One region of the Pseudomonas sp. GW821-FHT07F01 genome, then DNA from elsewhere that is predicted to be linked to it. Evidence: predicted binding sites of a transcription regulator. Region 1 holds the regulator's gene; the other holds the start of a gene.
What was found. The regulator sigma-54, encoded in region 1, starts transcription at its own class of promoters, with help from an activator protein. The targets are predictions, from matches to a motif close to ANTGGCATNNANNTTGCTNT.
Positions count from the first base shown of each region.

Region 2: glnA (glutamate--ammonia ligase) is a predicted target of sigma-54. The motif match lies at 8,425-8,444, and genes of this name have one in related genera.

Region 1 is NZ_JBWKQO010000007.1:229,706-245,794, forward strand. Features, by position in the region: gene AC07R1_RS26100 (class II fumarate hydratase) at 1-1,270, shown strand, start outside; gene AC07R1_RS26105 (DUF2753 family protein) at 1,299-1,748, shown strand; gene AC07R1_RS26110 (superoxide dismutase) at 1,750-2,361, shown strand; gene AC07R1_RS26115 (ZIP family metal transporter) at 2,396-3,289, shown strand; gene AC07R1_RS26120 (HPr family phosphocarrier protein) at 3,319-3,591, opposite strand; gene rapZ (RNase adapter RapZ) at 3,608-4,465, opposite strand; gene ptsN (PTS IIA-like nitrogen regulatory protein PtsN) at 4,468-4,932, opposite strand; gene hpf (ribosome hibernation-promoting factor, HPF/YfiA family) at 4,945-5,250, opposite strand; gene AC07R1_RS26140 (RNA polymerase factor sigma-54) at 5,376-6,869, opposite strand; gene lptB (LPS export ABC transporter ATP-binding protein) at 7,052-7,777, opposite strand; gene lptA (lipopolysaccharide transport periplasmic protein LptA) at 7,777-8,322, opposite strand; gene lptC (LPS export ABC transporter periplasmic protein LptC) at 8,309-8,881, opposite strand; gene AC07R1_RS26160 (KdsC family phosphatase) at 8,891-9,415, opposite strand; gene AC07R1_RS26165 (KpsF/GutQ family sugar-phosphate isomerase) at 9,415-10,389, opposite strand; gene AC07R1_RS26170 (ATP-binding cassette domain-containing protein) at 10,654-11,463, shown strand; gene mlaE (lipid asymmetry maintenance ABC transporter permease subunit MlaE) at 11,463-12,260, shown strand; gene mlaD (outer membrane lipid asymmetry maintenance protein MlaD) at 12,260-12,727, shown strand; gene AC07R1_RS26185 (MlaC/ttg2D family ABC transporter substrate-binding protein) at 12,739-13,392, shown strand; gene AC07R1_RS26190 (STAS domain-containing protein) at 13,389-13,697, shown strand; gene AC07R1_RS26195 (BolA family protein) at 13,814-14,053, shown strand; gene murA (UDP-N-acetylglucosamine 1-carboxyvinyltransferase) at 14,076-15,341, shown strand; gene hisG (ATP phosphoribosyltransferase) at 15,471-16,089, shown strand, end outside.
Region 2 is NZ_JBWKQO010000006.1:305,418-321,506, forward strand. Features, by position in the region: gene AC07R1_RS23245 (bifunctional transcriptional activator/DNA repair enzyme AdaA) at 1-143, shown strand, start outside; gene AC07R1_RS23250 (MFS transporter) at 126-1,538, opposite strand; gene AC07R1_RS23255 (LysR family transcriptional regulator) at 1,696-2,595, opposite strand; gene AC07R1_RS23260 (acyl-CoA dehydrogenase family protein) at 2,706-4,427, shown strand; gene AC07R1_RS23265 (CaiB/BaiF CoA transferase family protein) at 4,463-5,650, shown strand; gene AC07R1_RS23270 (DUF4124 domain-containing protein) at 5,654-6,160, opposite strand; gene AC07R1_RS23275 (chorismate mutase) at 6,229-6,783, opposite strand; gene glnA (glutamate--ammonia ligase) at 6,921-8,327, opposite strand; gene thiI (tRNA uracil 4-sulfurtransferase ThiI) at 8,659-10,113, shown strand; gene typA (translational GTPase TypA) at 10,253-12,073, shown strand; gene AC07R1_RS23295 (YkgJ family cysteine cluster protein) at 12,343-12,783, opposite strand; gene AC07R1_RS23300 (glycogen/starch/alpha-glucan phosphorylase) at 13,053-15,503, shown strand; gene AC07R1_RS23305 (DUF2339 domain-containing protein) at 15,709-16,089, shown strand, end outside.

The DNA.
Region 1 (16,089 bases):
CGGGCAACGCATGCCGGCAGCCTTCATCCGTGCGCTGATCCTGGCCAAGGCGGCTGCGGCCAAGGCCAACGTCGAACTGGGGCAGATCAGCGAAGCCCAGGGCAAGGCCATCGTCGATGCCGCCCAGGGTCTGCTGGAAGGTGATTTCATGCCGCACTTCCCGGTGGACATTTTCCAGACCGGCTCTGGCACCAGTTCCAACATGAACGCCAATGAAGTACTGGCAACCCTGGCCAGCCGCCTGCTGGGTGAACCGGTCAACCCCAATGACCATGTCAACTGCGGCCAGAGCAGCAACGACATCATCCCTACCACCATTCATGTCAGCGCCGCGCTGACCCTGCATGAGCAACTGCTGCCGGCCCTGGTGCATCTGGTGGAGGTCATCGAGCGCAAGGCGGTACAGGTGCACCCCTTCATCAAGACCGGCCGCACTCACCTGATGGACGCGATGCCGGTGCGCATGAGCCAGGTGCTGGAGGGCTGGGCGCAGCAACTCAAGGCCAATATCAGCCACCTGCAGGATCTGCTGCCGAGCCTGCAATCCCTGGCTCAGGGCGGCACCGCTGTGGGCACCGGGATCAATGCACATCCCGAGTTCGCTGCGCGTTTCAGCCAGCAGTTGAGCAAGCTGACCCAGGTGCAATTCACCCCGGGCAAGAATCTTTTCGCCCTGATCGGCTCCCAGGACACTGCGGTGACGGTATCCGGCCAGCTCAAGGCTACCGCGGTGTCGTTGATGAAGATCGCCAACGACCTGCGCTGGATGAACTCCGGCCCGCTGGCCGGGCTCGGCGAGATCGAGCTGGAAGGTTTGCAGCCCGGTTCGTCGATCATGCCCGGCAAGGTCAACCCGGTGATTCCTGAAGCCACCGCGATGGTCGCAGCCCAGGTCATCGGCAACGACAGCACCATCACTGTGGCCGGGCAATCGGGCAACTTCGAGCTCAACGTGATGCTGCCGATCATTGCCCAGAACCTGCTGAGCAGCATCGAGTTGCTGGCCAACTCCAGCCGCCTGCTGGCGGACAAGGCCATCGCCAGCTTCAAGGTCAACGAACCCAAGCTCAAGGAAGCGCTGTCGCGCAACCCGATCCTGGTCACGGCGCTGAACCCGATCATCGGCTATCAGAAGGCTGCAGAAATCGCCAAGACCGCCTACAAGCAGGGGCGCCCGGTGATCGACGTGGCCCTTGAACATACCGATCTGCCACGCAGCCAGCTGGAGGTCCTGCTGGACCCGGAAAAGCTCACTGCCGGCGGCGTGTAACCCACCGACACCGCTTTGGAGGCTCACCATGGAGCACTGGAAACGCACGATCGAAAGGGCCAATCGCCTCTTTATGCAGGGCGAACTGGTGGATGCTCGCGAGTTCTACCTGCAGGCGCTGGCCCTGGCCCAGGTGCTGTTCGAGCGCTGGTCGGATGCCGACGAAGCGGTGGCGGCCTGTGTGATTTCCCATCACAACCTGGCAGACCTGCACCTGCGCCTCAATCAGCCGGAGGAGAGCGCGGAATACCTCTGCGCCATCCATCAGCGGTTGTTGCAGACCATGCAGGACAGCCGCTTGCCCACAGCCCTGCGGGAAGCGGCCTTGCGCCAAAGCAGCAAGACCTACGTCGAACTGCTGAATTTCATCGGTGATCACGGCGAATACCCGCGCACTCATCGTTTGCTGGACAGCAACGTCGCGGGCCTGTCAGCCGACAGCCCGCAACCAGACAGCCCCTCTTACGGAGCCCATTGATATGTCCTTTACCTTGCCTGCACTGCCTTACGCCTACGACGCCCTGGAACCGCACATCGATGCGCAAACCATGGAAATCCACTACACCAAGCATCACCAGACCTACATCAACAACCTCAACGCCGCCGTCGAGGGGACCGAATGGGCAGGGTGGGAGGTGGAAAAGCTGGTAGCCAGCGTTCAGCAACTGCCGGAAAAACTGCGTGCTGCGGTGATCAACCAGGGTGGCGGGCATGCCAACCATTCGCTGTTCTGGGCGGTGATGACACCCACCGGTGGCGGTCATCCCCAAGGCGCCCTGGGGCAAGCCATCGAGCAGCAACTGGGTGGTTTCGAGAGCTTCAAGGAAGCGTTCACCAAGGCCGCACTCACCCGTTTCGGCAGTGGCTGGGCCTGGCTCAGCGTGACACCGGAGAAGAAACTGGTGGTGGAAAGCAGCGGTAACCAGGACAGCCCGCTGATGAACGGCAATACGCCGATCCTCGGTCTGGATGTGTGGGAGCACGCCTACTACCTGCGCTACCAGAACCGCCGCCCGGAATACATCAACGCCTTCTACAACGTCATCAACTGGCCGGAAGTCGCTCAGCGCTACCAGGCCGCGATGGCTTGATACCTTTCCATCAAAACAAGATCTAAGGCCGACTATGGGCACTGAAACACTGGCAATCAGCAGCGGGCGAATGTTTCGTTATGCCTTCGGTTCGCTGTTGCTGTTGGCGGGCACGGCGTTGCTGGTGGCTCAAGGGTTGAGCTGGCTGAACCTGGAGCCGCGCTTGCTGCGCGCCTTGCAGGGCGGTTCGATCTGCGCGCTGGGCACGGCGCTGGGGGCGGTCCCGGTGCTGGTGATCCGGCGGATGCCGGTGGCGGTGAGCGACACCCTGCTGGGCTTTGGTGCCGGAGTGATGCTGGCGGCCACGGCATTTTCGCTGATCGTCCCCGGCATCGCTGCGGCCCAGGACCTGGGCTTGTCTGCCTGGGGCTCCAGCGGCCTGATCTGCGCCGGCATCATGCTCGGGGCCTTTGGCCTGTTCCTGGTGGATCTCAAGGTCTCGGGGGGCTGCCCGGAGGTGCTGGTGGGCACGCCAGAGCATCCGGTGATTGCCCCGCGTATCTGGCTGTTCGTCTTCGCCATCATTGCCCACAACATTCCTGAAGGGATGGCGGTGGGGGTGTCGGCCGGAGGCGGCATGCCGGATGCGGACAGCCTGGCCATGGGCATTGCCCTGCAGGATGTACCGGAAGGCCTGGTGATTGCCCTGGTATTGGCGGGGGCGGGGATGTCGCGGGTCAAGGCATTCCTGATTGGTGCGGCTTCAGGTCTGGTGGAACCGGTCTTTGCCTTGCTCTGCGCCTGGCTGGTGAGCCTGGCGCAGGTATTGCTGCCCCTGGGCCTGGCCCTGGCGGCGGGGGCGATGCTGCTGGTGGTCACTCATGAAGTGATTCCGGAGTCGCGTCGCAATGGCCATGACAAGCTTGCCAGCCTTGGCCTGTGTATCGGTTTCTGCCTGATGATGGTCATGGATACGGCACTCGCCTGAGAGCCGTATGGTGAGGGGCCCGCCCGGGCCTACTCGCCTTCGTCGAAGAAGTTGTTGATCAGTGCCACCAGCGCATCCATCGCTTCCTGTTCCTGCTCGCCTTCGGTCTTCAGGTGGATCCTGGTGCCCTTGCCGGCGGCCAGCATCATCATGGCCATGATGCTTTTGCCGTCGACCATGGAGTCCGGGGTCCTGCCGGCGCGGATCTGGCAGGGAAACTGCCCGGCCACGCCGACGAACTTGGCCGAGGCACGGGCATGCAGGCCCAGTTTATTGATGATCTCGATTTCCAGAGCTGGCATCGCGGGGTAGATCCTTTCAGCTAAGGTCGCGGTGGCGAACCTGGACGTTCTTCAGGGATTTTTGCAGGACCTGGCCCAGGCGCTCGGTCAGGTACACGGAGCGGTGGTGCCCGCCGGTGCAGCCGATGGCGATGGTCACATAGGCGCGGTTGCTGGCGGCAAAGCGTGGCAGCCATTTGAGCAGGTAGCTGGAGATGTCCTGGAACATTTCCTCGACATCGGGTTGCGCCGCCAGATACTCGGCCACGGGCGCATCCAGGCCTGATTGGGCGCGCAACTCGGGCTTCCAATACGGGTTGGGCAGGCAGCGCACGTCGAACACCAGGTCTGCATCTACCGGCATGCCGCGCTTGAAGCCGAAGGACTCCACCAGGAACGCGGTACCGGGTTCCGGCTGGTTCAACAGTCGCAGCTTGATGGTGTCGCGCAGCTGGTAAAGGTTCAGGTTGGTGGTGTTGACCTTGAGATCGGCCAGGTCGACGATCGGCCCCAGCAGTTGGGTTTCATCGTGGATGGCTTCGGCCAGGGAGCGGTTGGCGCTGCTCAACGGGTGGCGCCGACGGGTCTCGGAGAAGCGCTTGAGCAGGGTCTCTTCGTCGGCATCCAGGTACAGCACATCGCACTGGATATGCCGGCTGCGCACTTCTTCCAGCAATTCGGGGAAGCGCGACAGATGACTGGGCAGGTTGCGGGCATCGATGGACACCGCCACCAGCGGTTGCGCCAGTTCGGTGTGGATCAACGCACGTTCAGCCAGTTCCGGCAGCAAGCCGGCTGGCAGGTTGTCGATGCAGTAGTAGCCGTGGTCCTCGAGAACATCGAGGGCGGTGCTTTTACCTGAGCCGGAGCGGCCGCTGACGATGATCAAACGCATGATTACTGACCGTTTTGCTCGTCCAGAACGACCTGATACAAGGCTTCGTTGCTGGTGGCGCTGCGCAGCCGGTCACGGACTTCCTTGCGATCGAGCATGCTGGCGATCTGCCGGAGCAGTTCCAGGTGTGCATCGGTCGCGGCTTCCGGAACCAGCAGGACGAACAGCAGGTCGACCGGTGCGCCATCAATGGCGTCGAAATCGATCGGAGCGTCCAGGTGCATCAGCGCACTGATGGGCGACTCGCAGCCTTTGAGGCGGCAGTGGGGAATGGCGATGCCGTTGCCAAAACCGGTGGAACCGAGTTTTTCACGGGCAATCAGGCTCTCGAAGACATCCTGCATCTCCAGATCAGGCACTTCACGGCTGATCAGGTTGGCAATTTGTTCGAGGGCGCGTTTTTTACTGCCGCCCGGCACGTTCACCAGGGAACGGCCGGGGGTCAGGATGCTTTCAAGTCGGATCATGGGAGGGGAGTGTTAGCGACCCGTGCCTTGGAGAAGGTGGAGTTGCTTTTCCTTATGCTTTTTCAGTTGGCGGTCAAGCTTGTCCGTGAGCAGGTCGATTGCGGCATACATATCGTCATGTTCTGCGTTGGCAACGACCTCCCCACCGTGGATGTGCAGGGTGGCTTCGATTTTCTGCTTCAGCTTCTCGACAGCCATGGTGACCTGCACATTGGTAATCTTGTCGAAGTGCCTCTCCAGCCGGTCGAGTTTTTCGCCGATGTAGACGCGCAGGGGTTCAGTCACTTCGAGTTGGTGTCCACTGATGTTGACTTGCATACAGCTTCTCCTTCGTTGCCAGTGCATAACGCGGCAGGCTGGGTTGCCTGCCACCTAGACTACGTTTGAAAACGGCACCGGGCCCTTTTCAAACACACTCTGAAACGCTGTGGCCAGCCCTGCGGCTACATCAACCGCTTACGTTCGCTGGAAGGCGCGATCCCAAGGGATTCGCGGTACTTGGCGACGGTACGACGGGCTACCTGAATGCCTTGTGCCTCCAGTAAACCAGCGATCTTGCTGTCACTCAACGGCTTTTTCTGATTTTCCGCGGCCACCAATTTTTTGATGATCGCGCGGATCGCCGTGGACGAGCATTCACCGCCTTCCGAAGTGCTGACGTGGCTGGAGAAAAAGTATTTCAGCTCATATATGCCCCGTGGGGTATGCATGAATTTTTGCGTGGTCACCCGGGAAATCGTCGATTCGTGCATGCCCACCGCCTCGGCGATATCGTGCAGAACCAGCGGCTTCATCGCTTCATCGCCATATTCGAGAAAGCCGCGCTGGTGCTCGACGATCTGGGTGGCGACCTTCATCAGGGTTTCATTGCGGCTTTGCAGGCTCTTGATGAACCAGCGGGCTTCCTGCAACTGGTTGCGCATGAAGGTGTTGTCGGCGCTGGTGTCGGCGCGGCGTACAAAACCGGCGTACTGGGCGTTGACCCGCAGGCGCGGCACGGATTCCTGGTTCAGTTCCACCAGCCAGCGTTCGTTGTCCTTGCGCACTATGACGTCCGGGACCACGTATTCGGCTTCGCTGGATTCGATCTGCGATCCGGGGCGGGGGTTGAGGCTCTGCACCAGCTCGATGACCTGGCGCAGCTCATCTTCCTTGAGCTTCATGCGCCGCATCAGCTGGCTGTAGTCGCGGCTGCCCAGGAGGTCGATGTAGTCACTGACCAGGCGCTGGGCCTCGCCCAGCCAGGGCGTTTTCGCCGGCAGCTGGCGCAGTTGCAGCAACAGGCACTCGCCCAGGTTGCGGGCGCCGATGCCCGCAGGTTCGAATTGCTGGATGCGGTGCAGGACGGCTTCTATCTCGTCCAGTTCGATGTCCAGTTCCGGATCGAAGGCTTCGAGGATCTCCTCGAGGGTTTCGTCCAGGTAGCCCTGATTGTTGATGCAGTCGATCAGGGTCACGGCGATCAGGCGGTCGGTGTCCGACATCGGCGCCAGGTTCAGTTGCCAGAGCAGGTGGCTCTGCAGGCTCTCGCCCGCGGAAGTGCGGGTGGTGAAGTCCCACTCGTCGTCATCGCTGCTGGGCAGGCTGCTGGCGCTGGTCTGGTAGACGTCTTCCCAGGCGGTGTCGACCGGCAGTTCGTTGGGGATGCGCTCGTTCCACTCACCGTCCTCGAGGTTGTCCACCGTGGGGGCGGTTTCCTGGTAGGAGGGCTCCTGGATCTCGGTATTGGGTTTGGACTCGGTGTTGTCGGCCAGGGGGTCGCTGTTGTCGAAGTCGTCGCCTTCTTCCTGGCGTTCGAGCATCGGGTTGGACTCCAGGGCTTCCTGGATTTCCTGTTGCAGGTCCAGGGTCGACAATTGGAGCAGGCGGATGGCCTGTTGCAGCTGCGGTGTCATCGTCAGCTGCTGGCCCATTCTAAGGACTAGCGATGGTTTCATGGCAGGGGCTTAACACCTTATTTGCCGGCGCACATGCGCCATCCACTACAGGGCGCCGGAGCGCCAAACATAAGCAAATTATATGCCTGAAACTGAAGTGTTTGCCTAGAGCGCTGTAACAATAAAGTTTGTAGGGTTTTATTGTTCCCGGCGCCCTGGCGTCCAGCCCAACACATCAGCCCTTACAGGCGGAACTCATGGCCCAGATAGACTTCCTTGACCAGTTCGTTGGCCAGGATGGTCTCGGAGTCGCCTTCGGCGATCAGTTGCCCGTCGTTGACGATGTAGGCGGTCTCACAGATGTCCAGGGTTTCCCGGACGTTGTGGTCGGTAATCAGCACCCCGATGCCCTTGGCCTTGAGGTGGTGGATGATCTGCTTGATATCGCCCACCGAGATCGGGTCGACACCGGCGAAGGGTTCGTCCAGCAGGATGAACTTGGGCGCGGTGGCCAGGGCCCGGGCGATCTCCACGCGGCGCCGCTCACCACCGGACAGGCTCATGCCGAGGTTGTCGCGGATGTGGTTGATGTGGAATTCCTGCAGCAGGCTTTCCAGTTCCTGGCGACGGCCGGCCTTGTCGAGCTCCTTGCGGGTCTCGAGGATGGCCATGATGTTGTCGGCCACCGACAGCTTGCGAAAGATCGAGGCTTCCTGGGGCAGGTAGCCGATACCGGCGCGTGCTCGGCCGTGCATCGGTTGGTGGCTGACATCCAGGTCGTCGATCAGGACGCGGCCCTGATCGGCCTGGACCAGGCCGACGATCATGTAGAAGCAGGTGGTCTTGCCGGCGCCGTTGGGGCCGAGCAGGCCGACGATCTGACCGCTGTCGATGGACAGGCTGACATCACGCACGACCTGGCGGCTCTTGTAGCTCTTGGCCAGGTGCTGAGCTTTCAGAGTTGCCATTACTGGGCCTTTTGCTCGTCGGTTTTCTTTTTCGGCTGGATGACCATGTCGATCCGCGGACGCGGCGCGGTAACCGAGCTGCCATTGGCGCGACCGGCGTTGGCAACCTGCTTGACGGTGTCGTAGACGATCTTCTCGCCTTCGGTGGTATTACCGTCGTTGATGACCTTGGCCTTGTCGATCAGCACGATGCGGTTCTGCTGGGCATGGTACTGGATGGTCACGGCGTAGGCCTGGACCGGTTTCGGGTCGGTCTGCTTCTGCAGTTGCTCGAAGTAGGCGAGGTTGCCCACCGAGGTCACCACGTCGATTTCACCGGTCTTGGACCGGGTGATGGTCACGGTGTTACCGGTGATCTTCATCGAGCCCTGGGTGATGATGACATCGCCCTTGTAGGTGGCCACGCCGTTCTTGTCGTCCAGCTGGGCGTCGTCGGCCTGGATGCGGATCGGCTGTTGGCTATCGTTCGGCAGAGCCCAGGCGCTCACGCTTCCCAGTGCTGCGCCCAGACTGAGCAAAATAGGGAGGGTTTTAACGAGCCTCATACTGTCCTCTTACGTTCGATAGCAGGTTCATCCTGCCGTCTTTCAAATACGCTTTCATTCCCTTGGCCGTAGTCACGCCGCCGGCGCCGTCGATTCTAACGGCTTGCTCGGTCTGCGCATATTGCTTCTGCGGGAATACTGTCATGCGGGTTGTGGTGATCAGCAGGTTGCGGTTGTGCTCGTCGGTGCGGGAAACCCGTACCGAATCGATCAGCTCGACCTCGGTGCCGTCCGGGTTGACCTCGCCGCGTTCGCTCTGGACATGCCAGGGGAACGTGGTGCCACGGTACATCTGCAGGTCCGGCTTGGTCAGCAGGGTCACTTCGCTGGCCTTGACGTGCTCGACCTTGTCCGAGGTCATTTCGTACTGCAGTTTGCCGTCGGGCAGGTACTGCACGCTGCGGGCGTTGATCACGTAGTAGTCAATGGCGCTTTCGTCGACCTGGGCCACCGGCTTGTCGAGGAAGCGTTCCGGGCTGATGTTCCAGTAACCGACCGCTGCGAACAGCAGGGCGATGGTCCCGAAGATCAGGATGTTGCGAATCTTTTTGCTCAGCATGGGAAGGCTCTATAAGTAAGCGGCATTGGCTGCTTCAAGGCGGTCCTGGGCACGCAGGATCAGTTCGCAGAACTCGCGGGCGGCACCTTCGCCGCCGCGGGCCACCGTGACGCCGTGGGCGTGTTCGCGGACAAACGCTGCGGCATTGGCCACCGCCATGCCCAGCCCCACGCGGCGGATCACCGGCAGGTCGGGCAAATCGTCGCCCAGATAGGCGACCTGTTCATAGCTTAGGCCCAGTTGGCCAAGAAGCTCGTCCAATACCACCAGCTTGTCTTCGCGGCCCTGGTACAGGTGGGGAATCCCCAGGTTCTTGGCTCGGCGCTCTACCACCGGGGTCTTGCGCCCGCTGATGATCGCCGTCTGCACGCCGGCCGCCATGAGCATCTTGATGCCCTGGCCGTCCAGGGTGTTGAAGGTCTTGAACTCGCTGCCGTCTTCGAGGAAGTACAGGCGCCCGTCAGTCAGCACGCCGTCGACATCGAATACCGCCAGCTTGATGTTTTTACCGCGTTGCAGCAGGTCGGCACTCATCACATCACTCCCGCGCGCAGCAGGTCGTGCATGTTCAAGGCGCCGATCGGCCGGTCTTCCTTGTCCACCACCACCAGGGCGCTGATCTTGTGGTCTTCCATGATTTTCAGGGCTTCGGCGGCCAGCATGTCGGCACGTGCGGTCTTGCCATGAGGGGTCATCACCGAATCGATGGTGGCATGGTGTATATCGATGGCCCGATCCAGGGTGCGACGCAGGTCGCCGTCGGTGAAGATCCCGGCCAGGCGGCCGTCGGCCTCCAGGATCACGGTCATGCCCAGGCCCTTGCGGGTCATTTCCATGAGCGCGTCCTTGAGCAGGGTGCCGCGTTGCACCTGGGGCAGATCGCTGCCTTCGTGCATGACGTTCTCCACCTTGAGCAGCAGGCGACGGCCCAGGGCACCACCCGGGTGGGAGAAGGCAAAGTCCTCGGCAGTGAAACCGCGGGCTTCCAGCAGCGCCACGGCCAGGGCGTCGCCCATGACCAGGGCGGCGGTGGTCGAGGAGGTCGGTGCCAGGTTCAGCGGGCAGGCTTCGTGCTCGACGTGGACGTTGAGGTTGACGTCAGCCGCCTTGGCCAGCGGCGACTCGGGGTTGCCGGTGAGGCTGATCAACTGGATGCCCAGACGCTTGATCAGGGGCAGCAGGGTGACGATTTCGTTGGTGGAGCCGGAGTTGGAGAGGGCCAGGATCACGTCATCGCGGGTAATCATGCCCATGTCGCCATGGCTGGCTTCGGCAGGATGGACGAAGAAAGCCGTGGTCCCGGTGCTGGCCAGGGTAGCGGCAATCTTGTTGCCGACGTGCCCGGACTTGCCCATGCCGACCACCACTACGCGGCCTTTGCTGGCCAGAATCATCTCGCAAGCGCGTACGAAATCTGCGTCGATATGGGGCAGCAAGCCTTCTACTGCCTGTAGTTCGAGGCGGATGGTGCGTTGTGCTGATTGAATCAGGTCGCTGGATTGGCTCATGTCTGAAATCGTATAGCCCGATGAAAAGGCGGCGATTATAGCGGTAATGAACAAATCCCTCACGCAAGTTCGTCAGGCTTTGTCTACCGGGCGCGAGGAAAGTCTGGTTTTTGCCTGTCGTCGACCTGAACGGGGGTGGCGTCGGCCTTGGGGGCTCCGTATCAGCAGTGATATAGTTCGCCGCCAGTTCGGCCTGCCCAGGGGCATGTACTCCCGGCAGGGAGCCAAGCGTCCGAGTGATAGGCTGCATCGCAAGGAGTTTAGATGAGTGCCGATAACGCCTACGCGGTCGAGCTGAAGGGACTGTCCTTCAAGCGCGGTACGCGCAGCATTTTCAATAACGTGGATATCCGTATTCCGCGGGGCAAGGTCACCGGCATCATGGGGCCTTCCGGCTGTGGGAAGACCACCCTGTTGCGCTTGATGGGCATGCAGTTGCGGCCCAGCAGCGGCGAAGTGTGGGTCAATGGCCAGAATCTGCCGAGCCTTTCGCGCAGCGATCTGTTCGACGCGCGCAAGCAGATGGGCGTGCTGTTCCAGAGCGGCGCACTGTTCACCGACCTGGACGTGTTCGAGAACGTGGCCTTTCCGCTGCGGGTGCACACCCAACTGCCGGACGAAATGATTCGTGACATCGTCCTGCTCAAGTTGCAGGCGGTGGGCTTGCGCGGCGCGGTCGACCTGATGCCCGACGAGCTGTCCGGCGGCATGAAGCGCCGGGTCGCCCTGGCCCGGGCGATTGCCCTGGATCCGCAGATCCTCATGTACGACGAGCCTTTCGTGGGCCAGGACCCCATTGCCATGGGCGTTCTGGTGCGCCTGATCCGGCTGCTCAACGATGCCCTGGGCATCACCAGCATCCTGGTTTCCCACGACCTGGCGGAAACCGCGAGCATTGCCGACTACCTCTATGTAGTGGGCGATGGCCAGGTGTTGGGCCAGGGAACTCCCGAAGAGCTGATGGACTCCGATAATCCGCGTATCCGTCAGTTCATGAAGGGCGATCCCGACGGCCCGGTGCCGTTTCACTTTCCAGCGACGGACTACCGCGCAGATCTTCTGGGGAAGCGCTGATGCGCAAAATATCGCTAATCGAGAGGGTTCGCCTCTTCGGTCGCTCAGGCATCGATGTCCTGGCGGTACTGGGGCGTTCCACGCTGTTCCTGTTCCATGCGTTGCTGGGCCGCGGTGGCATCGGCGGCAGCTTTGGCCTGCTGGTCAAGCAACTGCACTCAGTGGGCGTGATGTCCCTGGTGATCATTGTCGTGTCCGGGATCTTCATCGGCATGGTGCTGGCGCTGCAGGGCTTCAATATCCTTTCCAGCTACGGTTCGGAGCAGGCGGTGGGGCAGATGGTGGCCCTGACCCTGTTGCGGGAGCTGGGGCCGGTAGTGACTGCGCTGCTGTTCGCCGGGCGTGCCGGTTCGGCGCTGACCGCGGAAATCGGCAACATGAAGTCCACCGAGCAGCTCTCCAGCCTGGAGATGATCGGTGTCGACCCGCTCAAGTACATCATTGCGCCGCGCCTGTGGGCTGGCTTCATTTCCCTGCCATTGCTGGCGATGATTTTCAGCGTGGTGGGCATCTGGGGCGGTTCGTGGGTCGCTGTCGACTGGCTGGGAGTCTACGACGGCTCCTACTGGGCGAACATGCAGAACAGCGTGACCTTCAGTGGTGACGTGCTCAACGGTGTGATCAAAAGTATTGTTTTTGCGTTTGTAGTGACCTGGATCGCCGTTTTCCAAGGCTATGACTGTGAGCCCACTTCAGAGGGGATCAGCCGTGCCACTACCAAGACCGTGGTGTATGCCTCGTTGGCCGTACTCGGCTTGGACTTTATTCTGACCGCCTTGATGTTTGGAGATTTCTGATGCAAAACCGCACCCTGGAAATCGGTGTCGGCCTTTTCCTGCTGGCCGGCATCCTGGCTTTGCTGTTGCTTGCCCTGCGAGTCAGTGGCTTGTCTCCAACCGCGAGCACCGATACTTATAAACTTTACGCCTACTTCGACAATATCGCCGGTTTGACGGTCAGAGCCAAAGTGACCATGGCCGGCGTAACCATCGGCAAGGTCACGGCGATCGATCTGGACCGTGACAGCTTCACTGGCCGGGTAACGATGCAATTGGAAAAGCGCGTGGATAATCTGCCGACTGACTCCACTGCATCTATCCTGACTGCTGGCCTGTTGGGTGAGAAATACATCGGTATCAGCGTGGGCGGGGAAGAAGCCTTGCTCAAGGATGGTGGAACCATCCACGACACCCAGTCGTCGCTGGTATTGGAGGACCTGATCGGTAAATTCCTGCTCAATACCGTTAGCAAAGACGCCAAATGAGGAGTTTTTCGATGATCTCTATCTTGCGACGTGGCCTGTTGGTGCTGCTGGCGGCTCTGCCGTTGCTGGCCAACGCGGCAAGCACGCCTTCCGCGCATGATCTGGTGCAGGACACGACCACCCGTCTGCTCGCTGACCTGGCGGCCAATAAAGAGAAGTACAAGCAAAGCCCGAACGACTTCTACAATGCCTTGAACAGCATCGTCGGTCCTGTGGTGGATGCCGACGGCATTTCCCGCAGCATCATGACCGTCAAGTATTCGCGCAAGGCCACGCCGGAGCAGATGGTGCGCTTCCAGGAAAATTTCAAGCGCAGCCTGATGCAGTTCTATGGCAATGCCTTGCTGGAGTACAACAACCAGGGCATCACGGTTTCTCCGGCCAAGGATGAAAGCGGCACCCGCACCAGCGTCGATATGCAGGTCAAGGGCAACAACGGCGCGATCTACCCAGTGTCCTACACCCTGGAAAAGATCAACGACGAGTGGAAAGTGCGTAACGTGATCATCAACGGCATCAATATCGGCAAGCTGTTCCGTGATCAGTTCGCCGACGCGATGCAGCGCAATGGCAACAACCTGGACAAGACCATCGACGGCTGGGCCGGTGAGGTGGCCAAGGCCAAGGAAGTGACCGAAGACGCTGCACAAAAGGCTGCGCAATGAGTGAATCGGCCGTGCGCCTCGGTGATGCCGGGGAACTGTTGATCAGCGGCGTGCTGGATTACCGCAGCGGCCCGGGCCTGCGCAAGCAGGGCCAGGCGCTGATCAAGTCGAGCCAGGCACCGGCGCTGGTGCTCGATTGCTCGGCGGTGGAGAAGTCCTCCAGCGTCGGACTCGCGCTGCTGCTGGCCTTCATGCGTGATGGCCAGGCACTGGGCAAGGCGGTGAGCGTTCGTGCGCTGCCCGAGGACATGCGCGAGATCGCCGAGGTCTCCGGAGTCACCGAAATCTTCGCCCATCCCCAATAACCCACATCTCTATATAGAAGCCCCCCGTCAGAGTCCTGCTATGCGGGGTTCGCAGGCGCGGGGCTTTTTTGTATGATGTCCGACCCGCGCGCACAGGGCGCCGATTGAGGTTGAGCATGCAGGCCAACGAAGTGAAGAGCTTTCTTGAGGGAAAGCTGCCCGGAGCTCAGGTAGAAGTTGAGGGCGAAGGCTGCAACTTTCAGCTGAACGTGATTAGCGACGAACTGTCGGCCTTGAGCCCGGTGAAGCGTCAGCAGAGCATCTATGCCCATTTGAATCCATGGATTGCCGATGGCAGCATCCACGCGATCACCATGAAATTTTTCAGCCGCGCGGCCTGGGCCGAGCGCACCTGAGCCCAAGGGCGTCGAGACTGTTATGGATAAATTGATTATTACCGGCGGCGTTCGCCTTGATGGCGAGATCCGCATTTCCGGGGCCAAGAACTCCGCGCTGCCGATTCTGGCGGCAACCCTGCTGTGCGATGGCCCGGTCACCGTGGCCAACCTGCCGCACCTGCACGACATTACCACCATGATCGAGCTGTTCGGTCGCATGGGCATCGAGCCGGTGATCGACGAGAAACTCAGCGTCGAAATCGACCCGCGTACCATCAAGACCCTGGTGGCACCCTACGAGCTGGTGAAAACCATGCGCGCCTCGATCCTGGTACTGGGCCCGATGGTTGCCCGTTTCGGCGAAGCCGAAGTGGCCCTGCCTGGCGGTTGCGCCATCGGCTCGCGTCCGGTGGACCTGCACATCCGCGGCCTGGAAGCCATGGGCGCGGTGATCGACGTCGAAGGCGGCTACATCAAGGCCAAGGCGCCTGAGGGTGGCCTGCGCGGCGCGAATTTCTTCTTCGATACCGTGAGCGTGACCGGTACCGAGAACATCATGATGGCTGCAGCCCTGGCCCGTGGCCGCAGCGTGCTGCAGAACGCCGCTCGCGAACCAGAAGTCGTGGACCTGGCGAACTTCCTGATCGCCATGGGCGCGAAGATTTCCGGCGCCGGCACCGACACCATCACCATCGATGGCGTAGAGCGCCTGCATTCGGCGATCTACAAAGTGATGCCTGACCGTATCGAAACCGGCACCTACCTGGTGGCTGCAGCCGTCACCGGCGGCCGCGTCAAGGTCAAGGACACCGATCCAACCATCCTTGAAGCCGTTCTGGAAAAGCTCAAGGAAGCCGGCGCTGAAGTCACCACCGGCAGCGACTGGATCGAGCTCAACATGCACGGTAAGCGCCCCAAGGCGGTCAACGTGCGTACCGCTCCGTACCCGGCGTTCCCCACCGACATGCAGGCGCAGTTCATTTCCCTGAACGCGATTGCCGAAGGTACTGGCGCGGTGATCGAGACCATCTTCGAAAACCGCTTCATGCACGTCTATGAGCTGCACCGCATGGGCGCCAAGATCCAGGTCGAAGGCAACACCGCCATCGTTACCGGTACCGAAATCCTCAAGGGCGCGCCTGTCATGGCTACCGACCTGCGGGCTTCGGCCAGCCTGGTGATCTCGGCCCTGATGGCCGAAGGCGACACCCTGATCGATCGCATCTACCACATCGACCGTGGTTACGAGTGCATCGAAGAGAAGCTGCAGATGCTCGGCGCCAAGATCCGTCGCGTACCGGGCTAGTTGCATGACGGGCACAGGGAGGTGCCCACTGCCGAATCTGTTCCACGTCGAGCCTGTCTTCAGGCTCGACGCATGTCTGGCGCCGTTTGCGTCCGGGCATCAGTCGCCGCATAAGGACTTACGTTACTCATGTTGACCATCGCACTGTCCAAGGGCCGTATCCTCGACGACACGCTGCCGCTTCTGGCTGAAGCGGGCATCGTGCCAACCGAGAATCCGGACAAGAGCCGCAAACTGATCATCCCCACGACCCAGGACGATGTCCGCCTGCTGATCGTGCGTGCCACTGACGTGCCGACCTATGTCGAGCATGGCGCTGCCGACCTCGGGGTGGCCGGCAAGGACGTCCTGATGGAGTACACCGGCCAGGGCCTGTATGAGCCACTGGACCTGCAGATTGCCCAGTGCAAGCTGATGACTGCCGGTGCCATTGGCGCCGCAGAACCCAAGGGCCGCCTGCGCGTGGCCACCAAGTTCGTCAACGTAGCCAAGCGCTACTACGCCGAGCAGGGTCGTCAGGTGGACATCATCAAGCTCTACGGTTCCATGGAACTGGCGCCGCTGATCGGCCTGGCCGACAAGATCATCGACGTGGTCGACACTGGCAATACCCTGCGGGCCAACGGCCTGGAACCCCAGGAACTGATTGCTACCATCAGCTCCCGCCTGGTGGTCAACAAGGCATCGATGAAGATGCAGCACGCCCGTATCCAGGCGTTGATCGATACCCTGCGCAAGGCAGTGGAAT
Region 2 (16,089 bases), on a different contig from region 1:
CCATTGTCATTGCCTGCCACCGGGTGATTGGCGCCGATGGCTCCCTGACCGGCTATGGCGGTGGTCTGTGGCGCAAGCGCTGGCTGCTGGAACATGAGCGGCGCCTGCACCACTTGCAGGGTGCATCAGCGAGCGGGCTGTAGCTCGCTGCCGGGCACCGGGTCGGGCCGGGAAACCTTATCCACAGGTGGCTGGGCGCCAGTCTGGCGCGCCAGTTCGTCGGCATCCGCCTGTTCCGCCGTGGACAGTTCGGCGGCGTTATGGCCGATGCGCTTGAGCAGGGCCAGCATGCATGCCAGCGAAACCAGGGCGTAGCAGGCCGAGGCGATGGCCACGCCGATGATGCTGCCGGTGCCATTGAGGATGCTCTGGGCCAGCACCGGCGTGGCGCCGCCCACCAGCAGTGAACACAGCTGATAGGAGATCGACAGTCCGCTGTAGCGCACCCGGGTCGGGAAGGCCCGCGCCAGGATGCCGCCCACCGCGCCATAGAACATCGAGTGCGGCACCGTGGCCAGGCACATGCCCAGCACCGCGATCCAGTAGTGACCGGTCTCCACGGCGAAGAACATCGCCGGCATCAGCAGCAGCTCGGGCACCACCATCAGCACCATGGCCTTGCGCATGTCCATGCGTGAAACCAGCACCGCCCCCAGGGGTTGGGTGATGAACTGCACCACCAGGGCCATGACGATCACGCTGAGGAAGCTGCTCTGGCTGTAGCCCAGCTCCTTGGTGGCCCAGGACAGGGCGAAGGTGCTCTTGAAATAGGTGACGTGGATGATCGGCAGCACCCCGGCCCCCAGCAGTACCAGGCGCCAGTGGTCGCGCAGGACTTCGAGAATCGGCAGCTTGACGGTCTTTTTCTGCTCCATCAGGCGCTTCATGTCATCGGACTCTTCCAGCTTGAGGCGGATGACCATGCCGATGATCACCAGCACCGCCGACAGCAGGAACGGAATGCGCCAGCCCCAGAGCAGAAAGTCCGGAGTCGGCAGGGCGCTGAGGCCGAAGAACACCAGGGTTGCCAGCAGGTTGCCGGCCGGCGAACCCTGCTGGGCGAAGGCGGCATAGAGAATGCCCTTGCCCTTGGGCGCGCTTTCGCTGGCGATGAGGATCGCCCCGCCCCATTCGCCGCCCACCGCGATGCCCTGGATGATGCGCAGGGTCACCAGGGCAATGGGGGCCCAGACGCCGATCTGCAGGTAGCTGGGCAGCAGGCCGATGCAGGTGGTGGCCAGGCCCATCATGATCAGGGTGATCACCAGGGTGGTCTTGCGGCCGATCTTGTCGCCCATGTGGCCGAAGATGATGCCGCCGACGGGGCGGGCGATGAACCCGGCCCACAGGGTCAGGAAGGACAGCAGGGTGGCCGTGCCGGGGGGCAGGTCGGCGGGAAAGAACACCTTGCCGAACACCAGGGCGGCGGCGATGCCGTAGGCGTAGAAGTCATACCACTCGATGGTGGTGCCGATGAATGAGGCGATACCCGCCTTGCGGGCTTTCTTGTGGGCAGCGGCATCCTGGGCAGCGTTCATGTTCAATTCCTGCGTTTTTATTGTTATATGCGCCCCTGATCGGGCGCATGGACCTCTGGCAAGGTCCGACCGCTGGGAGCCTATACAGGCAGGAATCGAAAAATATAATGATTAAATCTTATGGTTTGATACGTGATTGCGTATCGCGCCCCAACGCTCAGCGCCCTCCGGCGGCCGGTTTGATCAGGGACTTGAGCAGCCCTAGAAAGCTTTCGGCCGCCGCCGAAGGCTTGTCCTCCAGGCGGATCGCCTGGATCTGCGAAGGCGCGCCGGAGCCTTCGAGCTCGCCGTAATGCACGCCCGGCTGGCCGAGCATGGCCAGGGTCTGGGGCACCAGCGCCACGCCCATCTCGTGGGCCACCATTGCCACCACCGTTTGCCATAGCCGCGTCTCGTGGCGAATGCGCGGGCTGAACCCGGCCGCCACGCAGCGGGAAATGATCAGGTCGTGGTAGTGCGGCGAGACCGCCCGCGGAAACAGGATGAAATCGTCATTGGCCAGTTGCGCCAGGTCGATCCGCGCCTGGGTGGCCAGCGAGTGGCTCTGGGGCAGGCAGCAGAGGAACGGCTCGGCCAGCAGCGGTTCGCTGTGGATGCCGGCGGCGAAGGTGCTGCCATGGACGAAACCGATGTCGATCTGGCCGCGTTGCAGGGCCTGGGTCTGGTCGGCACTGTTCATTTCCATCAGCACCACTTCGGTTTCCGGGTATTGCTGTTCGAAGGCCTTGACCGCCTCGGGCAGCCCGCGGTGCAGGATCGAGTTGACGAAACCCAGGCTCAGGCGCCCGGCAAAGCCTTCTGCCGAGCGCTGGGTCAGGTGCCGCGCCTGGTCGGCACGCAGCAGCAGGTAGCGGGCCTCGTCCAGCAGAACCTGTCCGGCGTTGGTCAGGCTCACCGACTTGTTGTTGCGATTGAGCAGTTGGACTTCCAGTTGCCCCTCAAGCTTCTTGATGTCGAAACTCAGGGCCGGCTGGGAAATGCACAGACGGTTCGCGGCCCGCCCGAAATGCAGTTCTTCGGCTACCGCGACGAAGTAGCGCAACTGTTTGAGGTCCATGGCGACTCCGGTTCTACGATATGGGTTTCTTATCGTAGTTGATTGATTTTGTATTAGATACTTATCGATGGCGGCTCTAGTCTCGGCCTACAAAAAACAGGAGACGCGCCATGACCGCCGAGCCCCGCCCCATTGAAGACAGCCTCAACATCCCCGACAGCCGCGGCATCAACCTGTTCGAGTGTGACGCCGGCCTGGCCGCGCTGCTCCAGGTCTACCTGCCCTCGGCGGTCTACCAGCAGTGGTTGCCCACCTTGCAGCACCTGGGCGCCCGGGCCGGTGGCGAGCTGGATGTGCTGGCCCTGAGCGCCGACAAGAATCCCCCGGTGCTGCAACCGCGTACCCGCCGCGGCGAGAACCTGCAAAGCATTGCCAAGCATCCGGACTACGTCACCCTGGAACGGGTGGCCTTTGCCGAACTGGGGCTGGCTGCCATGAGCCACCAGCCCGGAGGCCCGCCGCCGCTGATCAAGTACGCCCTGACCTACCTGTTCGTCCAGGCCGAGTTCGGCCTGTGCTGCCCGGTGAGCATGACCGACTCCCTGACCCGCACCCTGTGCAAGTTCGGTACGCCGGAACTGGTGGCGCGCTACCTGCCGCAGTTGCAGTCCCAGGATTTCGAGACGCTGTTCCAGGGGGCGATGTTCATGACCGAACAGGCCGCCGGTTCCGACGTTTCGCGCACCGAAACCCGGGCCCGGCTGGAAGATGGCCAATGGCGCCTGTTCGGAGAGAAGTGGTTCTGCTCCAACCCGGATGCCGACCTGGCCATGGTCCTGGCGCGCCCGGAAGACGCACCACCGGGCATGGCCGGGGTGACCCTGTTCCTGTTGCCCAAGGTGCTGCCCGACGGCTCGCGCAACCACTACCGGATCCAGCGCCTGAAGGACAAGCTGGGCAGCCGCTCCATGGCCAGTGGCGAGATCACCCTGGAAGGCGCCACGGCCTACCTGATCGGTGAGGTCGGCCGCGGTTTTCAGCAGATGGCCGACATGATCAACATGTCGCGCCTGTCCAATGGCGTGCGCGCGGCGGGGCTGATGCGCCGGGGGCTGAGCGAGGCGTTGTACATCGCCCGCCAGCGCCGGGCCTTCGGCAAGCACCTGATCGAAATGCCGCTGATGCAGCGCCAGTTGCTGAAGATGATGCTGCCCGCCGAACAGGCGCGCTCGGTGTTCATGCAGATCGCCAGCTTGCTGCCCCGGGCCGATGGCGGCGATGAGACGGCGCGCAAGTGCGTGCGGATCCTTACGCCGCTGATCAAGTTCCGCGCCTGCCGTGATGCCCGCCGGGTGACCGGCGATGCCATGGAAGTGCGCGGCGGGGTTGGCTATATCGAGGAGTGGAGCGATGCCCGGCTGGTGCGCGATGCGCACCTGGGGTCGATCTGGGAGGGCACCAGCAACATCGTCGCCCTGGACATTGCCCGGGCGGTGACTCGGGAGCAGGCGCTGGAGCCGTTGCAGGGCTATCTGGCCGGGCTGCTGGCCGAGGCCGATTTGCCACCGGCGAGCCGCCGGCTGTTCGATTCGGCCCTGTTGCGCACCGTGACCGGCTTCCATGCCGTGGCGCAGCAGCGCCGGGACGAGCAGGTGCGGCAGGTGGGCAGCGTTCTCTATCACCTGGCCAGCGCCATCTTCATGGCCTGGGAGGCCGCGCGCCAGGGTGCGGACCGTCGGCGCCTGGCCCTGGCTCACCTGGTGCTGGTGCACAAGGTATTGCCGCGCGATCCGTTGGGCCTGGAGCCGGTGATCGATGCCGAGCTGCTGGCGCGCCTGGCCAATGAAAGCCCGCTGTCCCAGGCCCAAGCCATGCAATTGCTGCCGGCCTGAATGGCCGTCCTTGTCCGATCTGCCGGAGTACATCCATGACGTTTGCCCAAGGCGCCCTGGCGGGCGTGAAAATCATCGATCTCAGCCGTGTGCTGGGCGGCCCCTACTGCTCCCAGGCCCTGGCCGACCACGGCGCCGAGGTGATCAAGCTGGAACCTTTGAGCGGTGATGAGACCCGGGGCTGGGGGCCGCCTTTCGAAGGTGATGACGCGGCGTATTTTCGCGGTATCAACCGTAACAAGCAGGGGATCGCCGTCGACCTGTCGCGCCCCGAAGGCCTGGAACTGCTGATGCAGTTGCTGGAAGGCGCCGACGTGCTGATCGAGAACTTCAAGCCGGGCACCCTGCAGCGTTGGGGCATCGGTTACCAGGAGGTGCTGAGCCAGCGTTTTCCGGCGTTGATCCACTGCGGGATTTCCGGCTTTGGCGCCGATGGCCCGCTGGGCGGGCTACCGGGTTACGACGCGGTGATCCAGGCCATGGCCGGGCTGATGAGCGTCAACGGCGAAGGCGACGGCGGGCCGTTGCGCATCGGCCTGCCGATTGTCGATATGGTCACAGGCCTGAATGCCCTGGCGGGGATTCTCCTGGCCCTCAACGAGCGCCAGCGCAGCGGCCTCGGGCAGTCACTGGACATCTCCCTGTACGACTGTGGCGTGTCCCTGCTGCACCCGCACCTGCCGAACTACTTCGCCGCCGGCAAGACGCCCAAACGCACGGGCAACGCCCATCCCAACATTGCTCCCTACGACAGCTACCGCACTGCTGGCGAGCCGATTTTCCTGGCGGTGGGCAACGACCGCCAGTTCACCCGGCTGTGCCAGGAACTGGGGGCCGGCGCGTTGCTGGAGGACCCGCGCTTTACCGACAACGGCCAGCGCTCGGTCAACCGCGAGGCCTTGAAGCAGCAACTGGAGCATTACCTGTCGGCACACGACGGCGCGTTGCTGGCCCCGCGGCTGATCGGCCTGGGGGTGCCTTGTGGTTCGATCGCCACCGTCGACCAGGTGGTGGCTCATCCCCACACCCGGCATCGCGGGCTGCTGGTGGAACTCGATGGCTACCGGGGCATAGGTTCGCCGGTGAAGTTGTCGCGCACGCCGGCCAGCTACCGTACGGCGCCGCCGAGCCTGGGGCAGGACACCCGGGCGGTATTGCAGGGGCTGGGCCTGGATGAACCGACCATCGCCGCACTGCTGGCCAGCGGCGTGGTGCACGGTTGAGGCTCAGGGGCGGCGGGCCCGCAGCAGAGTGAAGCTGATGGCCGGGCTCTGTTGCAGGACCTTGTCGCCAGCCAGCACCTGCACCGCCAACCGGTGCTGGCCACGGTCGATATTCACCAGTTGCAGCTCGGGCCCCTGGCCGGCCTGGCCATAGGGCTGGCCATCCAGCAGCAGGCGCAGACGGTGGCCGGGCCGCAGGCTGGGCTGCAACTCCACCTGCACGCTGAAACTGCCGTTGTTGGCGCGCAAGGCACCGTGCTCCGGTACGCCGCTCAGTTGCAGCCGTTCGTAGGCCAGAAGGGTGCTGGCAGGTTGTGCTGCCGGCGTATGTGGCGCCGGTGTGGCCGGGCTGGGGAGGCGATTCGGCGCGGGCGTTTCAATCTGCCGGTACGAGGTTCCCGGCGGCTGGTCGCTATAGGCGCGATTACCGGCCGAGTCGGTGTACTGGTAGATCTGCGCGCCGGCTGGCAATGCGCTGATCCACAGCAGGCAAGCAATGACGAGGTGCATCTCGCTGATCCTGGCGGGTGCCTGAAAGGCTCCAGCATAGGGTGCTGCTGCGCGTGGCACAGGCGTGGTTAACCTTTGAACACACATAACTCTGCCGTGGCACGAACCATCGCCAGTCGTCGCAGCGGGTCGCTGCTGCTGGCCTGATTGGCCCGGGCCAGCCATTGCGGGCATTGGCGGTCTGTGCGCTGCGGGCTGAAGTCGGCCAGTTGCTGCAGCAGGCGTTTTTGTAACTGATCAAGTTGGGGGCGGATCTGCCCGGCCAGGTCCTGGCGCGGAGTGTCCGGTGCCCGGCCTTGCAAGTGCCAGGTCGAGAGTCGGGCGTATTGCACCAGCTTGTTGGCTTCGATCTGGGCGGCGAAGAACTGCCCAACCGTTTCTTCGCTCAAGTGATAGGTTGCGGCCTGGGCGGTTGCCCCGGCGATCACCTGTTGTTCCCGCGGGCGGTCTTCCACGGCCTTGTGGCTGTCCCATTTGCTCAGGGCCACCTGATCGGCAATCGCCAGGCGTTCGCCGATGCTCTGCAGCAGCGGGGCGAGGGCGGGCGGGGCGTCACTGGCGCAGGCGGCGGTGGCGAACAGGCTGCAAGTCAGGGCGAGGCACAGGTTGAGGCGCGAAGTCATGGGCGGGCTCGGCTGCTGATGGGGAGACGGCGCCCATGATGCACGCAACCACCCCGGGCAGGGCAAATGCGCGGGCATAAAAAAAGGCCTCCCGAAGGAGGCCTCTTGATCACGCGGCTTGCGCCGGCGCTACCGGATCAGCAGCTGTAGTACAGCTCGTATTCCAGTGGGTGTACGAAGGTACGTACCTTGATTTCTTCTTCGCTTTTCAGGGCGATGTAGGCGTCGATGAAGTCGTCGCTGAAAACGCCGCCTTTGGTCAGGAACGCACGACCTTTGTCCAGCTCTTCCAGGGCTTCCTTCAGGCTGCCGCAAACTTGTGGGATCTCTTTGGCCTCTTCAGGCGGCAGGTCGTACAGGTTTTTGTCAGCAGCGTCGCCAGGGTGGATCTTGTTCTGGATGCCGTCCAGGCCGGCCATCAGCAGGGCAGCGAAGGCCAGGTACGGGTTGGCAGCCGGGTCCGGGAAACGGGCTTCGATACGGCGGGCCTTAGGGCTCGACACGTAAGGAATACGGATCGAAGCGGAGCGGTTGCGCGCCGAGTAGGCCAGCATGACCGGGGCTTCGAAGCCTGGCACCAGACGCTTGTAGGAGTTGGTCGCCGGGTTGGTGAAGCCGTTCAGGGCCTTACCGTGCTTGATGATGCCGCCGATGAAGTACAGGGCGGTATCGGACAGGCCGGCATAGCCTTCACCTGCGAAGGTGTTCTTGCCGTCTTTCCAGATCGACATGTGGACGTGCATGCCCGAGCCGTTGTCGCCGTACAGAGGCTTGGGCATGAAGGTGGCAGTGCGGCCGTAGGCGTCAGCCACGTTGTGCACCACGTACTTCAGGGTCTGGGTTTCGTCGGCCTTCTTCACCAGGGTGTTGAACTTGACGCCGATTTCGTTCTGGCCGGCAGTCGCCACTTCGTGGTGGTGAACTTCGACGGTCAGGCCCATTTCTTCCAGTGCGTTGCACATGGAGGTACGGATTTCGTGGTCGTGGTCGAACGGTGGAACCGGGAAGTAGCCGCCCTTGACGCCTGGACGGTGGCCCTTGTTACCGCCTTCGATGTCCTGGTCGGACATCCACGAACCTTGTTCGGAGTAGATCTTGAACATGGAGCCGGAGATGTCGGACTTGAATTTCACCTGGTCGAAGATGAAGAACTCTGGCTCTGGGCCGGCGAATACGGTGTCGCCGATACCGGTGGCTTTCAGGTGCTCTTCGGCGCGCTTGGCGATGGCACGTGGGTCACGATCGTAACCCTGCATGCTCGAAGGTTCGATGATGTCGCACACCAGGATCAGGGTCGGTTCTTCGGTGAACGGGTCCAGTACGGCGGTTTCGTCGTCCGGCATCAGGATCATGTCGGAGGCTTCGATGCCTTTCCAGCCAGCGATGGAGGAGCCGTCGAACATCTTGCCAGCTTCGAAGAAGTCTTCATCCAGCGCATCACGAGCCGGCATGGTCACGTGATGTTGAGTGCCCTTGGTGTCAGTGAAGCGCAGATCAATCCATTTGACGTCATGATCTTTGATGAGTTGAACCGACTTCGACATAGTGTCCTCCGGGTGGCTTCGGGCTTGGTGTTGGAGTGCCCTTAGAATGTGGGTGATGCCGGCGCGAATACTCTGCCATGGCAACCTGCCTCACAAGGGAGCAAATTGCATGCCAGTGCCCCGAGATGGGTTTTCTGCCCCAAAATCACGCTTTCTGCGACGTATTGGGTTGAATGCCGGCATTCGGCGCACTGCAATGTAGCGTCTTTGCCAATAAATGACCCGTTTTGGTGCATCGAAAACCTTCTGCACATAAACTGGTTAAACCTTGAGCAATTTCCGCTATAATCCGCGCCCCCCTTTTTCGGCTGGCCCAGCGCGCGCTGTTTTCATGAAACTAATCGTTAAAGTTTTCCCGGAAATCACCATCAAGAGCCGCCCGGTTCGGACGCGTTTCATCCGTCAGTTGGCGAAGAACATCCGTGCCGTGCTCCGCGACCTGGACCCGGCCGTGGTGGTCAATGGTGTGTGGGACAACCTCGAGCTGGAAACCGCCGTCAGCGAGCCCAAGGCCCTGAAGGACATGACCGAGCGCCTGAGCTGCATGCCCGGCATCGCGCATTTCCTGCAGGTCGACGAGTACCCTCTGGGCGACTTCGACGACATCGTCGCCAAGTGCAAGCAGCACTTTGGCGAAGCCCTCCCGGGGAAGGTTTTTGCCGTGCGCTGCAAGCGTGCCGGCAAGCATGAATTCAGCTCCATGGACGTGGAAAAATACGTCGGCAGCCAACTGCGTCGGCAGTGCGGCGCCGCCGGAATTTCCCTGAAAGAGCCTGAAATCGAAGTGCGGATGGAAATTCGCGACCAACGGTTGTTCGTGATCCACAGCCAGCACAACGGCATCGGCGGCTACCCGCTGGGCGCCCTGGAACAGACCCTGGTCCTGATGTCCGGCGGTTTCGATTCCACGGTGGCGGCCTACCAGATCATGCGCCGCGGCCTGATGGGGCATTTCTGCTTCTTCAACCTGGGCGGGCGTGCCCATGAACTGGGCGTGATGGAAGTCGCGCACTATATATGGAAGAAGTACGGCAGCTCCCAGCGCGTGCTGTTCGTCAGCGTGCCGTTCGAGGAAGTGCTCGGGGAAATCCTCGGCAAAGTCGACAACAGTCATATGGGCGTCATTTTGAAGCGTATGATGTTGCGTGCCGCGTCGAGCATCGCCGACCGCCTGCACATCGACGCGCTGGTGACCGGCGAGGCGATTTCCCAGGTATCCAGCCAGACCCTGCCGAACCTGTCGGTGATCGACTGCGTGACCGAGAAACTGGTACTGCGCCCCCTGATCGCCAGCCACAAGCAGGACATCATCGACCTGGCCGTGGAGATCGGCACCGCCGACTTCGCCAAGCACATGCCGGAGTACTGCGGGGTCATCTCGGTGAACCCCAAGACCCATGCCAAGCGCCATCGCGTCGAGCATGAAGAGAAAGAATTCGATATGGCGGTGCTCGAGCGTGCGATCGAGCGGGCCAAACTGGTGCCGATCGATCGAGTGATCGACGAGTTGGGCCAGGATGTGCAGATTGAAGAAGTCAGTGAGGCGCTGGCCGGTCAGATCGTCATCGACATCCGTCATCCGGATGCCGAGGAAGACCAGCCGCTGGAGCTCGCGGGCATCGAAGTAAAAGCGCTGCCGTTCTATGCATTGAACGCCCGCTTCAAGGAACTGGACCCTACGCGCCAGTACCTGCTGTATTGCGACAAAGGCGTCATGAGTCGCCTGCATGCTCACCATCTGCTCAGTGAGGGACATGCCAATGTGCGCGTTTATAGACCGAGCTAAGTGCCCGGGGATGTTCGCCTGTGGCTTGCGTCACCGGCCCCCCGACGCCGCCGTCCAGCTGTAACGGCCAGGCCTGAATCTATTGTTAATCGCTGCCAGCATTTGTCAGCACACCGAATCCTCTGATCGAGATACACAAGTGATCGAAAATCTACGCAACATCGCCATCATTGCCCACGTTGACCATGGTAAGACCACCCTGGTAGACAAACTCCTGCGTCAATCCGGCACCCTGGAGCGCAACGAGCTCAACGACGAGCGCGTGATGGACTCCAACGACCAGGAAAAAGAGCGCGGCATTACCATCCTGGCGAAAAACACCGCCATCAACTGGAACGGCTACCACATCAACATCGTGGACACCCCGGGCCACGCCGACTTCGGCGGCGAAGTTGAGCGCGTAATGTCCATGGTCGACTCCGTGCTGCTGCTGGTCGACGCTCAAGACGGCCCTATGCCGCAAACCCGTTTCGTGACCAAGAAGGCTTTCGAAGCCGGCCTGCGTCCAATCGTGGTGATCAACAAGGTCGACCGTCCGGGCGCGCGTCCTGACTGGGTTCTGGACCAGATCTTCGACCTGTTCGACAACCTGGGCGCCACCGAAGAACAGCTGGACTTCAAAGTCGTCTACGCCTCGGCCCTGAACGGCATCGCCGGTCTGGACCACACCGAAATGGCCGAAGACATGACCCCGCTGTACCAGTCGATCGTCGACAACGTGCCAGCGCCAAGCGTTGACCGTGACGGTCCGTTCCAGATGCAGATCTCCGCTCTGGACTACAACAGCTTCCTGGGTGTGATCGGCGTTGGCCGTATCGCTCGCGGTCGCGTCAAGCCCAACACCCCGGTAGTGGCCATCGACGTCGACGGCAAGCGCCGCAACGGTCGTATCCTCAAGCTGATGGGCCACCACGGTCTGCACCGCGTAGACGTTGAAGAAGCCGCTGCCGGCGACATCGTCTGCATCAGCGGTTTCGACGAGCTGTTCATCTCCGACACCCTGTGCGACCCGACCGCTGTTGAAGCGATGAAGCCGCTGACTGTCGACGAGCCAACCGTTTCCATGACCTTCCAGGTCAACGACTCGCCATTCTGCGGTAAAGAAGGCAAGTTCGTGACCTCCCGTAACATCAAGGAGCGTCTGGACAAGGAGCTGCTGTACAACGTTGCTCTGCGTGTCGAAGAAGGCGACTCGGCCGACAAGTTCAAGGTTTCCGGCCGTGGTGAGCTGCACCTGTCGGTACTGATCGAAACCATGCGTCGCGAAGGTTTCGAAATGGGCGTTGGCCGTCCTGAAGTGATCATCCGTGAAGTTGACGGCGTGAAGCAGGAACCGTTCGAAAACGTCACCATCGACATCCCTGAAGATTCCCAGGGCAAGGTCATGGAAGAAATGGGCCTGCGTAAGGGCGACCTGAGCAACATGGTTCCGGATGGCAAGGGCCGTGTACGCCTGGAATACAACATTCCAGCCCGTGGTCTGATCGGTTTCCGTAACCAGTTCCTGACCCTGACCAACGGTGCAGGCATCCTGACCTCGATCTTCGATCGCTACGCTCCGATGAAGTCCGGCCACATGTCCGGCCGTCAGAACGGCGTACTGGTATCGGTAGAAACCGGCAAGGCCCTGACCTACTCCCTGGAAACCCTGCAGGCGCGCGGCAAGCTGTTCGTCGAGCACGGCCAGGAAATCTACAACGGTCAGATCGTTGGTCTGAACAGCCGTGACAACGACCTGGGTGTGAACCCAACCAAAGGCAAGAAGCTCGACAACATGCGTGCTTCGGGCAAGGACGAAACCATCGCCCTGGTTCCACCGGTCCGTTTCACCCTGGAACAGGCTCTGGAATTCATCCAGGACGACGAGCTGTGTGAAGTGACGCCTAAGTCCATCCGTCTTCGCAAGAAGATCCTGGACGAAGGCGAGCGTACTCGCGCTGCCAAGAAAGCCAAGAACTGAGTCTTTAGTTCCGGCTGAATGAAAACGCCCCCGGCCTTGCGGCCGGGGGCGTTTTTTTTGATCTGTGAAAAAGCTCGGGTCCTGTCGCCGCTGCCGAGCCTGCGAGGCTGCGCTCGACCGCGTAGCGGTCGTAAAACGGTGTATCTGAAACTCTGCAGTGGCCCGTACTGCGGCGGCTTTGCAGCCGTTCGCAGCCTCGCCAAGGCTCGGCAGCGGCTACAGGGCGGCAGGGTTACATGGGGAACGGGGTTGCAGGCGCAGGCCGGGGCTCAGAAACGTTCCAGGGTCCGGCTGCTGGTATTGGTCGGGCGCACCTGGGGCTTGGGCTTGTAAGCGCAGTAACCCGGGCGCGGGCCGATCTTCGGATGGTTGCGGCAGGTGTCCGGGCGCTTGTCATAAATGGTGCACAGGCGGCTTTTACGATCCAGATACAGGCAGTCGTTGTTGCTCATGCGCTGCAGGGTGAAGATTTCCGACTTCTGGTTGTAGCGCTCGACGATGCCTTCCTTCTGCAGGCGCTTGGCGATGTTCTTCGCCGGCTCGCCGCGTTCGAACTCATCGACGATGCCGATGCGGATCAGGTCCTTGATCTTCACTTCCACCGGCAGTGTGCAGCAGCTGGACATGCAGGAGCCGCACATGGGGGCGGTGTACTTGGCCCAGGTATCGAGACGATCGATTTCCGCGGCGGCGATCAGGTTGGACTTCATCAAGGTCATTTCCGGCAGGTGTTCCAGGGCGCGCGATCATACCGGGACTGGTGGATTTTTGAACGACTTTAGGTCGGATTTTTCTTCATGTGGCGCCGAACAATACCTGGCGGCACGGCAACTGCATCCTTTTCTCCCGCTGGCGCAGAAGACTCCCTGTTTAGCCGAGCCATTTGAAATAGCGCCGAACCAGAGCCTTCGCCTCGTGTCAGACCGACTAGGCTCAGACAATTCCATGCTCACTGTGTATCTCGTCAGAGGTCGTATCGATGACTCAGGAACCCCTTGTTCGCGACGCTGAGGTGGCCGCTTTTCGCGAAGCCGTCTTGACCAAACTCACCTACGCGGTAGGCAAAGACCCGGATCACGCCTTCGACCACGACTGGTTCGAAGCCATTGCCCTGGCCGCGCGGGACCACATGGTCGACCACTGGATGGATCACACGCGGCAGATCTACCGCAAGGGCCAGAAGCGGGTGTACTACCTGTCCCTGGAGTTCCTTATCGGCCGCCTGCTGTTCGACAGCCTGAGCAACCTCGGGCTGCTGGAGGTGGCCCGCGAGGCCCTCACCGACCTGGGGGTGGACCTGGAGCGCATTCGCCTGCTGGAGCCCGATGCGGCCTTGGGCAACGGTGGCCTGGGGCGCCTGGCTGCATGCTTCATGGAAAGCATGTCGACCCTGGGCATCGCCGGCCACGGCTACGGCATCCGCTACGAACACGGCCTGTTCCGCCAGGCCATCGTCGATGGCTGGCAGCAGGAGCAGACCGAGCACTGGCTGGATTTCGGCAACCCCTGGGAGTTCGAGCGCCCCGAGGTGATCTACTCCATCGGCTTTGGCGGCAGTGTCGACACCGTGACCGACGAGGCGGGCAACACCCGGCAGGTCTGGTGGCCGGCGGAAACGGTGCGCGCGGTGGCCTACGACACCCCGGTGGTGGGCTGGCGCGGGGCCAGCGTCAACACCTTGCGCCTGTGGCGGGCACGGGCCATGGAAGACCTGCACCTGGAGCGCTTCAATGCCGGTGACCACCTGGGCGCGGTAGCCGAAGTGGCCCGGGCCGAGAGCATTTCCCGGGTGCTGTACCCGGCCGACAGCACCGAGGCCGGCCAGGAGCTGCGCCTGCGCCAGGAATATTTCTTCGTCTCGGCGTCGCTGCAGGACCTGCTGCGCCGCCACAAGAACATGCACGACTCGGTGCTCAGCCTCGGCGAGCACGCGGCGATCCAGCTCAATGACACCCACCCGTCGATCGCCGTGGCCGAGCTGATGCGCCAACTGGTCGACCTGCACGGCATCGCCTGGGACGCGGCGTGGCAGATCACCGTGGAAACCCTCTCCTACACCAACCACACCTTGCTGCCCGAGGCCCTGGAAACCTGGCCGGTGGGCCTGATGGAGCGCATGCTGCCGCGGCACATGCAGATCATCTACCTGATCAACGCCCAGCACATCGACTCGCTGCGGGCCAAGGGCCTGCACGATTTCGACGTGCTGCGGGCGGTGTCGCTGATCGAGGAAGACAACGGCCGCCGGGTGCGCATGGGCAACCTGGCGTTTCTCGGCTCCCACAGCGTCAACGGCGTGTCCGGGCTGCACACCCAGTTGATGCGCAGCACGGTGTTCTCCGAGCTGCACAAGCTGTACCCCGAGCGCATCAACAACAAGACCAACGGCATCACCTTCCGCCGCTGGCTGTACCAGGCCAACCCGCAACTCACTGAAATGCTGGTGGAGGCCCTGGGCCCCGAGCTGCTGGACAGCCCCGAGGAACTGCTCAGGGGGCTCGAACCCTTTGCCGAGAAACCGGCCTTTCGCAAACAATTCGCCGAGCAGCGCCTGCACAGCAAGCGCGCCCTCGCGGCGATCATCCATGAGCGCCTGGGAATCGCGATCAACCCGGCGGCAATGTTCGATGTGCAGGTCAAGCGCATCCACGAATACAAGCGCCAGTTGCTCAACCTGTTGCACACCGTGGCGTTGTACCAGGCGATCCGCGCCGAGCCGGAAACCGACTGGGTGCCGCGGGTGAAGATCTTCGCCGGCAAGGCTGCCGCCAGCTATCACCAGGCCAAGCTGATCATCAAGCTGACCAACGACATCGCCCGTACGGTGAACAATGACCCCACGGTGCGCGGTTTGCTCAAGGTGGTGTTCCTGCCCAACTACAACGTCAGCCTGGCGGAAAGCATCATTCCTGCCGCCGACCTGTCGGAGCAGATCTCCACCGCCGGGTTCGAGGCCTCGGGCACCAGCAACATGAAGTTCGGCCTCAATGGCGCGTTGACCATCGGCACCCTGGACGGCGCCAACGTGGAGATGTGCGAGCAGGTCGGCGCGGAGCACATGTTCATCTTCGGCCTCAGTGCCCAGCAGGTGGAGGCGCGCAAACGCAATGGCGAGTTCAGCGCGGTGCCGGACATCGCCGCCTCCCATCGGCTGAACGATGTGCTGCAGGCGATTCGCGGCGGGGTGTTCTCCCCGGACGATCCGTCGCGCTATACCGCGCTGATCGATTCGCTGATCGATTACGACCGGTTCCTGGTCTGCGCCGATTTCGACGCTTACTGGAACGCCCAGGCTCGGGTCGAGGAGCGCTGGCACGACTCCAAGGAATGGTGGCGTTCGGCAGTGCTCAACACTGCGCGCATGGGCTGGTTCTCTTCGGACCGGACCATCCGTGAATACGCTACGGAGATCTGGAAGGCCCTGGAATGAGGCCCCTGAGAAAATTCTAGAAGTGTGTACAAGGCCCAGCGTTTGTTGGGCCTTGCCGATATACTGGGCAGCGTTTTGCCTCCCCGGCGGTGTCTTTTGGCTGGTGTCCGGCTTCCAAGCGGGGAGGGGCCTTTACCGGTTTGCCGGCGCGGGCACCCATACGGTTGCACCCGTCCGTCAATGGACTGCTTAGGGATATCGACACATGCAATGGATATTCATGCTGCTGGGAGGGGGACTGGGCTGGCTCCTTGACGAGTCCTTCAGCGACGCCCTGATTGGCGCGGTCTCGGGCTTGGCCATCGGCCTGGCGATTCGTTCCGACGCCTTGCATCGACAAGTTGTCGACCAGCATCGTGAGCTGGAGAAGGCGAAGAAGGCCCTCGCTACCCTGGGCCAGCGCCTTGCCCTGCTGGAAAGCACCGGCGGCCCCGCTGCCGAACCCGCCTCAGAACCCCAGGCCAGCGCCCCGCTGGCCGAGGCAGGCAGCGGCATGAGCGCCGCGCCGGAACTTGCAGACCTTCCCGAATTCATTCTTGAGGAAGTCCAGCCTGTGGAGCCGGCGCCGGCTGCCCCCGAGCTGGTC